DNA from 2 places in the Streptomyces sp. PKA51 genome. Region 2 is predicted to be linked to the other one. Evidence: riboswitches for the same ligand, from Rfam matches in the RefSeq annotation. Region 2 holds a riboswitch; the other holds the start of a gene.
The links. Region 2 has a riboswitch for glycine ahead of gcvT (glycine cleavage system aminomethyltransferase GcvT). Riboswitches for the same ligand answer to the same signal wherever they lie in the genome.
Positions count from the first base shown of each region.

Region 1 (3,400 bases), on a different contig from region 2:
CACCGACCGCACCCGCGTCCAGTACGAGCTCGCCCGCCTCGCCGAGCGGTGCGTGCAGCGGCTGCGCGCCGCCGGGCGCTCCGGGCGCACGGTCGTCATCAAGGTCCGCAGCTACGACTTCTCCACGCTGACCCGCTCCGAGACCCTGCGCGGCCCCACGGACGACGTGGCCGTCGTGCGCGAGGCGGCCGCCCGGCTGCTCGACGGGGTCGACACCACGGCGGGCGTGCGCCTGCTGGGCGTCGGCGTCTCCGGGCTCGCCGACTACACCCAGGAGGACCTCTTCGCCCAGGCCGCGAGCGCCACGCGGACGGCGCCGGAGGCGCCCGAGGCCGCTGCGCCGCCCTCACCGACCGAGGCGCCGCCCGCCCCGAGGCGCTGGTCGCCCGGCGTCGACGTGCACCACGCGGAGTACGGCCCCGGCTGGGTCCAGGGCAGCGGTCTGGGCCGCGTCACGGTCCGCTTCGAGACGCCGTGGTCCGGCCCGGGCCGCGTCCGTACGCTCAGCGTGGACGACCCCGATCTGGAACCGTCCGACCCCCTCCCGCTGATCCCTCCCGATCCGGACGCGCCCCCGGCTCCCGAGGCCGGCGGACCGGCGGCTGCGTAGAGCGCCCCGTAGGGGCGCGGGGAACTGCGCGATCAGCCACGACGCGCCCGCAGACGGGGTCCGGAGGCGGTGCGTCGGCTGCGGGCCGCCGGTGGCCGATCGCGCAGTTCCCCGCGTCCCTACGCCTCTACGGGGCGGTCGGTGGGTCGGCATCGGCGGGCCGCGCCGTTTCCGCGCCCGGCAGGGGCAGGCCGTAGTGGCGGTAGAGCTGGAGTTCCTGTTGGGGCGACAGGTGGCGGCCCACGCCGAAGCCGGGGGAGCGGCGGATCAGGGCGCGGTCGAAGGGGACGCGCAGGCCGTCCTCCTCCACCGAGCTCACCTCCAGGGGGACGAACGCGTCGCGGCCGAAGAAGCCCGTGCGCACCGCCGCCCACTCCGGTGCGCCGGTCACGTCGTCGAGGTACACCTCGTCGACGGTGCCGATGCGCGTGCCGGCCCGGTCGAAGGCCCTGCGGCCGATCAGGCTCCTGGGGTCGATGTCGGTCTGCACGGTTCCTCCCTGGCGTTCCGCGGCCCCCAGACCCACGAAAAGCCACAAAGCAGGAACGGGCCACTCGGGAGATCCGCCCGGAAAGGCGCGCTGGTAGGCTGACGATTGGCCGCAGAACCCGTGCGGGAGAGTCCTTCGTCGCGAGCCGGCGGGGGCGCCGAAGGAGCAACTCCTCCCCGGAATCTCTCAGGCACCCGGTACCGCACGGAAGAGGTCACTCTGGAAAGCAGGGCGGGCCCAGGTCAGGCACCACGCCGAAGCCCCTCCTCACCGACGGTGAAAGCCGGTCCGCATGCGCGGCCCGGTGAAGCTCTCAGGTTGAGATGACAGAGGGGGAGGCCGTCCGGGTACCCGCGCCGTGGTACCCCTCGCAGGTCGCAGTGACCAGGAGGCCTCCGCAGATGACAGCCCACCGCAGCTCCCTTTCCGACCTGGAGCGGAGCACCCCCTTCGAGCGCCGGCACATAGGTCCGGACGCCGAGGCCCAGGCCAAGATGCTCGCCCAGGTCGGCTACGGCTCCCTCGACGAGCTGACCGCCGCCGCCGTACCGGAAGTGATCAAGAGCGCCGAGGCGCTCGCGCTGCCCGCCGCCCGCAGCGAGGCGGAGGTGCTCGCGGAGCTGCGCGAGCTCGCCGGGCGCAACCAGGTCCTGGCGCCGATGATCGGCCTGGGGTACCACGGCACGTTCACCCCGCCGGTGATCCTGCGCAACGTCATGGAGAACCCCGCCTGGTACACGGCGTACACGCCGTACCAGCCGGAGATCTCGCAGGGCCGCCTGGAGGCGCTGCTCAACTTCCAGACCGTCGTCGCCGACCTGACGGGGCTGCCGACCTCCGGCGCCTCGCTCCTGGACGAGGGCACGGCCGCCGCCGAGGCCATGTCCCTGTCCCGGCGCGTGGGCAAGGTCAAGAAGGGTGTCTACCTGGTCGACGCCGACACCCTGCCGCAGACGATCGCCGTCATCGAGACCCGCGCCGAGCCCACCGGCGTGGAGGTCGTGGTCGCCGACCTGTCGGCCGGCATTCCCGAGGAGATCGCCGAGCGCGGCGTCTTCGGCGTGCTGCTGCAGTACCCCGGCGCCTCCGGTGCCGTGCGCGACCTGCGCCCGGTCGTCGAGCAGGCCCACGAGCTCGGCGCGATCGTCACCGTCGCGGCCGACCTGCTCGCCCTGACCCTGCTCACCTCGCCCGGCGAGCTCGGTGCCGACATCGCGGTGGGCACCACCCAGCGCTTCGGCGTGCCCATGGGCTTCGGCGGCCCGCACGCCGGCTACATGGCCGTGCGCGACGCCTACGCCCGCAGCCTGCCCGGCCGCCTCGTCGGCGTCTCCGTCGACGCCGACGGCAACAAGGCCTACCGCCTGGCCCTGCAGACCCGCGAGCAGCACATCCGGCGGGAGAAGGCCACCAGCAACATCTGCACCGCCCAGGTGCTGCTCGCGGTGATGGCCGGCATGTACGCGGTCTACCACGGCCCCGAGGGCCTGGCCGCCATCGCCCGCCGCACCCACCGCTACGCCGCGATCCTCGCCGAGGGCCTGCGCGCCGGCGGCGTCGAGCTGGAGCACGGCGCGTACTTCGACACGCTCACCGCGAAGGTGCCCGGCCGGGCCGCGGCCGTCGTCGAGGCCGCCCGCGAGCGCGGCGTCAACCTGCGCCTGACGGACGCCGACCGGGTCGGCATCGCCTGCGACGAGACCACCACCCGCGAGCAGCTCGCCGCCGTGTGGGCCGCGTTCGGCGTCGACGCCGACGTCGAGCAGCTGGACGCGGTCGTGGCCGACGCCCTGCCCGAGGGCCTGCTGCGCACCGACGAGTACCTCGCGCACCCCGTCTTCCACCAGCACCGCTCCGAGACCGCGATGCTGCGCTACCTGCGCCGCCTCGCCGACCGGGACTACGCGCTGGACCGCGGCATGATCCCGCTGGGCTCGTGCACCATGAAGCTGAATGCGACCACCGAGATGGAGCCGGTCACCTGGCCGGAGTTCGGTGCGCTGCACCCCTTCGCGCCGGTCGAGCAGGCCGCGGGCTACCGCACCCTGATCACCGAGCTCGAGGAGCGCCTGGCCGAGGTCACCGGCTACGACAAGGTCTCCCTGCAGCCCAACGCCGGCTCCCAGGGCGAGCTCGCGGGCCTGCTGGCCGTGCGCGCCTACCACCGCGCCAACGGCGACACGCAGCGCACCGTCTGCCTCATCCCGTCCTCCGCGCACGGCACCAACGCCGCCAGCGCCGTGATGGCCGGTATGAAGGTCGTGGTCGTCCGCACCGCCGACGACGGCGAGATCGACGTC
Region 1 is NZ_BAAJPZ010000041.1:9,564-12,963, forward strand. Features, by position in the region: gene AC27L3_RS29225 (DNA polymerase IV) at 1-610, shown strand, start outside; gene AC27L3_RS29230 (PRC-barrel domain-containing protein) at 738-1,100, opposite strand; glycine riboswitch at 1,214-1,313, shown strand; gene gcvP (aminomethyl-transferring glycine dehydrogenase) at 1,502-3,400, shown strand, end outside.
Region 1: linked by a shared signal. The riboswitch ahead of gcvP (aminomethyl-transferring glycine dehydrogenase) and the one ahead of gcvT (glycine cleavage system aminomethyltransferase GcvT) in region 2 are both predicted to bind glycine.

Region 2 (3,400 bases):
CGAGCGCGTTGGCCGCGAATTCGGTGATGCCGACCGTCGCCACGCCGTTCTCGTCGGCGGCCGAGAGCCACTCGTGCTCCTTGGAGTAACGGAGCTGCTGGGGGTTGCTCATGGCTAGATTCTCCTGTACGCGCGTGAGTGCTTGTGCAAGGGGTCTTGACAGGTGAGATGAGAGGGTCTCAGCGTTCCCGCTTGTAGAAGGGGAGCGCCACGACCTCGTACGGCTCATGGGTGCCGCGAATGTCCACGGACACCCCTTCCGTACCCGGGGCGGCGTGGGCCACGTCGACGTACGCCATCGCGATCGGCTTGCCGAGCGTGGGGGAGGGGGCGCCGGAGGTGACCTCGCCGACGACCTCGCCGCCCGCCACGACGGCGAAGCCGGCGCGCGGCACCCGGCGGCCGGCGGCGATCAGGCCCACCAGCTTGCGCGGCGGCGCGCTCTCGGCGCGCTCGGCAGCGGCGGCCAGCGCCTCGCGGCCCACGAAGTCGCCCGCCTTGTCGAACTTCACCACGCGGCCCAGGCCCGCGTCGAAGGGGGTCAGCGAGGTGGTCAGCTCGTGCCCGTACAGCGGCATGCCCGCCTCCAGGCGCAGGGTGTCCCGGCAGGACAGCCCGCACGGCACCAGGCCCGCGTCCGCGCCCGCCTCGGTCAGCGCCTGCCACAGCTTCTCGGCGTCGCCCGGGGCCACGAACAGCTCGAAGCCGTCCTCGCCCGTGTAGCCGGTGCGGGCGATCAGCGCCGGGACGCCGGCGACGGTGCCCGGCAGGCCCGCGTAGTACTTCAGCCCGTCCAGGTCGGCGTCCGTGACCGACTTCAGGATCGCCGGGGAGGCCGGGCCCTGGATCGCGATCAGCGCGTAGGCGTCGCGGTCGTCACGCACGACCGCGTCGAAACCGGCGGCCCGCTCGGTCAGCGCGTCCAGCACGACCTGCGCGTTCGAGGCGTTGGCGACGACCATGAACTCCTGCTCGGCCAGGCGGTAGACGATCAGGTCGTCCACGATGCCGCCGTCGGCGTTGCAGATCATCGTGTAGCGGGCCCGGCCGACGGCCAGCGCGGAGATGTTGCCGACGAGGGCGAAGTCCAGGGCCCGGCCGGCCTCGGCACCCGTGAGGGTGATCTCGCCCATGTGCGAGAGGTCGAACAGGCCGGCGCGGGTGCGCACCGCCACGTGCTCGTCGCGCTCGCTGCCGTAGCGCAGCGGCATGTCCCAGCCCGCGAAGTCGGTCATGGTCGCGCCGAGCGCGCGGTGCAGCGCGTCCAGGGCGGTACGGCGGGGGGCGTCGGTCGTCATGGTCAGGCTCCCGGGCAAGAAGTCACGGAGGTACCGAGGAATCGGGGCCTCCCCATCTGTCATCGGAACCTGAGAGGTTCACCGGGAGCCCCTTGGGAGAGCCCGGCTTGCACCTTGGGTGGGACCGCCGGGGCGGCCCGCTTTTCAGATCTGCCTCACCCTCGCGGTATCGGGGCCTGAGAGATTCAAGGGAGGAACTTGCTCCTTCGGCGCCCGGTGCACGGCGCAATGCGCCCACCAGGACTCTCCCGCGCGGATTCGAGCGGCCAATATGCAGTTGGTCGTGCGATTGTCGAGCGTGCCGATGGCGCTTGGCGCGCACATCATTGCACGTACGGCCGTGCGACGGACCGCCCACCAGGTCCCGATTTGGATTACCTTTCCTTTGCGTACGAAAGGAGGGGGCGACGGTCACGGTGCGTACGGGGGGAGTGGCGGGCGTGGTCGACCTGCGCGGCGGGACGGTCGAGGAGCTGCGCTACCGGGCCGGGGACCTGGTCGTCGTCTCCGGGCTGCCCGGAGCCGGCAAGTCCACCCTGATGCGGCGCGTGGTCGGGCCCGGCGTGCACCGCGTGGACTCCCAGGACACCCGCCGCCGCATCGAACGCCGCGTACCCCGCCGGCTGCCGTACGCCGCCTACCGGCCGGCCGCCCGGCTCGCGCACTACGCCGCCCTGTGGCGCGCCCTGCGCACCGGGCACAGCGTCGTCGTGCACGACTGCGGGCAGTGGGGCTGGGTGCGGTGGTGGCTGGCGCGCGAGGCGCGGCGGCGGGGGCGGCGGCTGCACGTGGTGATGCTGGTCGTGGACGCGGCGCAGGCGCGGGCGGGCCAGCGGGCCCGCGGCCGCGGCGTGCCGCCGCGCTCGTTCGCCCGCCACCGGCGGGCGATGCGGCGGCTGGTGACCGATGCGGAGGCCGGCCGCATGCCCCGCGGCGCCGCGTCGGCGACCCTCCTGGACCGCGGGGCCGCGGACGCGCTGCAGAAGCTGACGTTCGCCTGCAGCGCCCCGTAGGGGCGCGGGGAACTGCGCGACAAGCCACGACGCGCCCGCAGGCGGAGTGCCGTGCTCGGCTGCAGGCCGTCGGTGGCCGAGCGCGCAGTTCCCCGCGCCCCTACGGGGCGCCGTAGTGCCGCCTGGGCGGAGCCCCGGGTGCGGCCCACCCCCCGTACCACGGCCCAGGCGCAGCCGTTAAGGTGCGGGAGCGTGAGCAACTGCGCCTGGCCCGCCAATGAACTCGAGGAAGTCCTCGCCGCCTCCGTCGGCGTCCCCGACGCCGCCCCGCGCATCCTCGACGTGCTCGGCCGCAGCAGTGTGTGGGTGCCGCTGCCCAAGGGCGGGGGGCCGCAGAGCGCGGATCTGGATCTGCCGGCGATCGAGCTGGACGGGGCCGCGTTCGTGCCGGTGTTCAGTTCGCACGAGCAGTTCCTCGCCGTGGCCGGGCCGGCCATGGCGTTCGCGGTGGCTCCGGCCGTGGAGTTCGCGCGGGGGCTGCCTCCGCAGGTCGGCATCGTGGTGAATCCGGAGGGCACGGTGGGGGTGCCGTTGCCGCCGCCGGCCGTCGCACAGTTGTGCAGGGTGGGGCGGGCGGCGTGGGAGGGGGATCCCACGGGCGGCCGGGTGCGGTTGTTCGAGCCGGACTGGCAGGAGGAGCCGACGGCGTTCCTGGCGGCGGCGGGCCTGGAGCTGGCGGCCGCGGGTCCGGTGCGGACCGCGCGCCGTGCGCTGGCGAGCGTGGAGGGTGCCGATCCGGCGCTGTTCATCGGGGTGGAGCTGGATCTTCCGGATCCCGGCAGCCGGGGCGCCGCGATGGAGGCGGTGGGCCGGGCACTGGCCACGGCTCCCGTGGCATGGCCGGTGCAGCTGGTGTTCCTGGACGTGGCGGACGACCCGGTGGGGCACTGGATGCGGGAGAAGCTGCGTCCGTTCTACGACCGCGACCTGTACTCGTAAGCTTGGTGGCAACACACGGCCGAGAGACAAGGCGGACCCAGGTGAGCGCGGGCGCGGAGAGCGGCGTCGAGCAGGTGCTGCGCCAAGTGGCGCCGGGCCGGTACGACGCGTACGAGGCGCTGCTGCGGGCCGTGGCCGAGGGTCGGGTGT
Region 2 is NZ_BAAJPZ010000024.1:30,269-33,668, forward strand. Features, by position in the region: gene gcvH (glycine cleavage system protein GcvH) at 1-112, opposite strand, end outside; gene gcvT (glycine cleavage system aminomethyltransferase GcvT) at 180-1,298, opposite strand; glycine riboswitch at 1,453-1,559, opposite strand; gene AC27L3_RS26100 (AAA family ATPase) at 1,739-2,311, shown strand; gene AC27L3_RS26105 (enhanced serine sensitivity protein SseB) at 2,504-3,250, shown strand; gene AC27L3_RS26110 (enhanced serine sensitivity protein SseB C-terminal domain-containing protein) at 3,292-3,400, shown strand, end outside.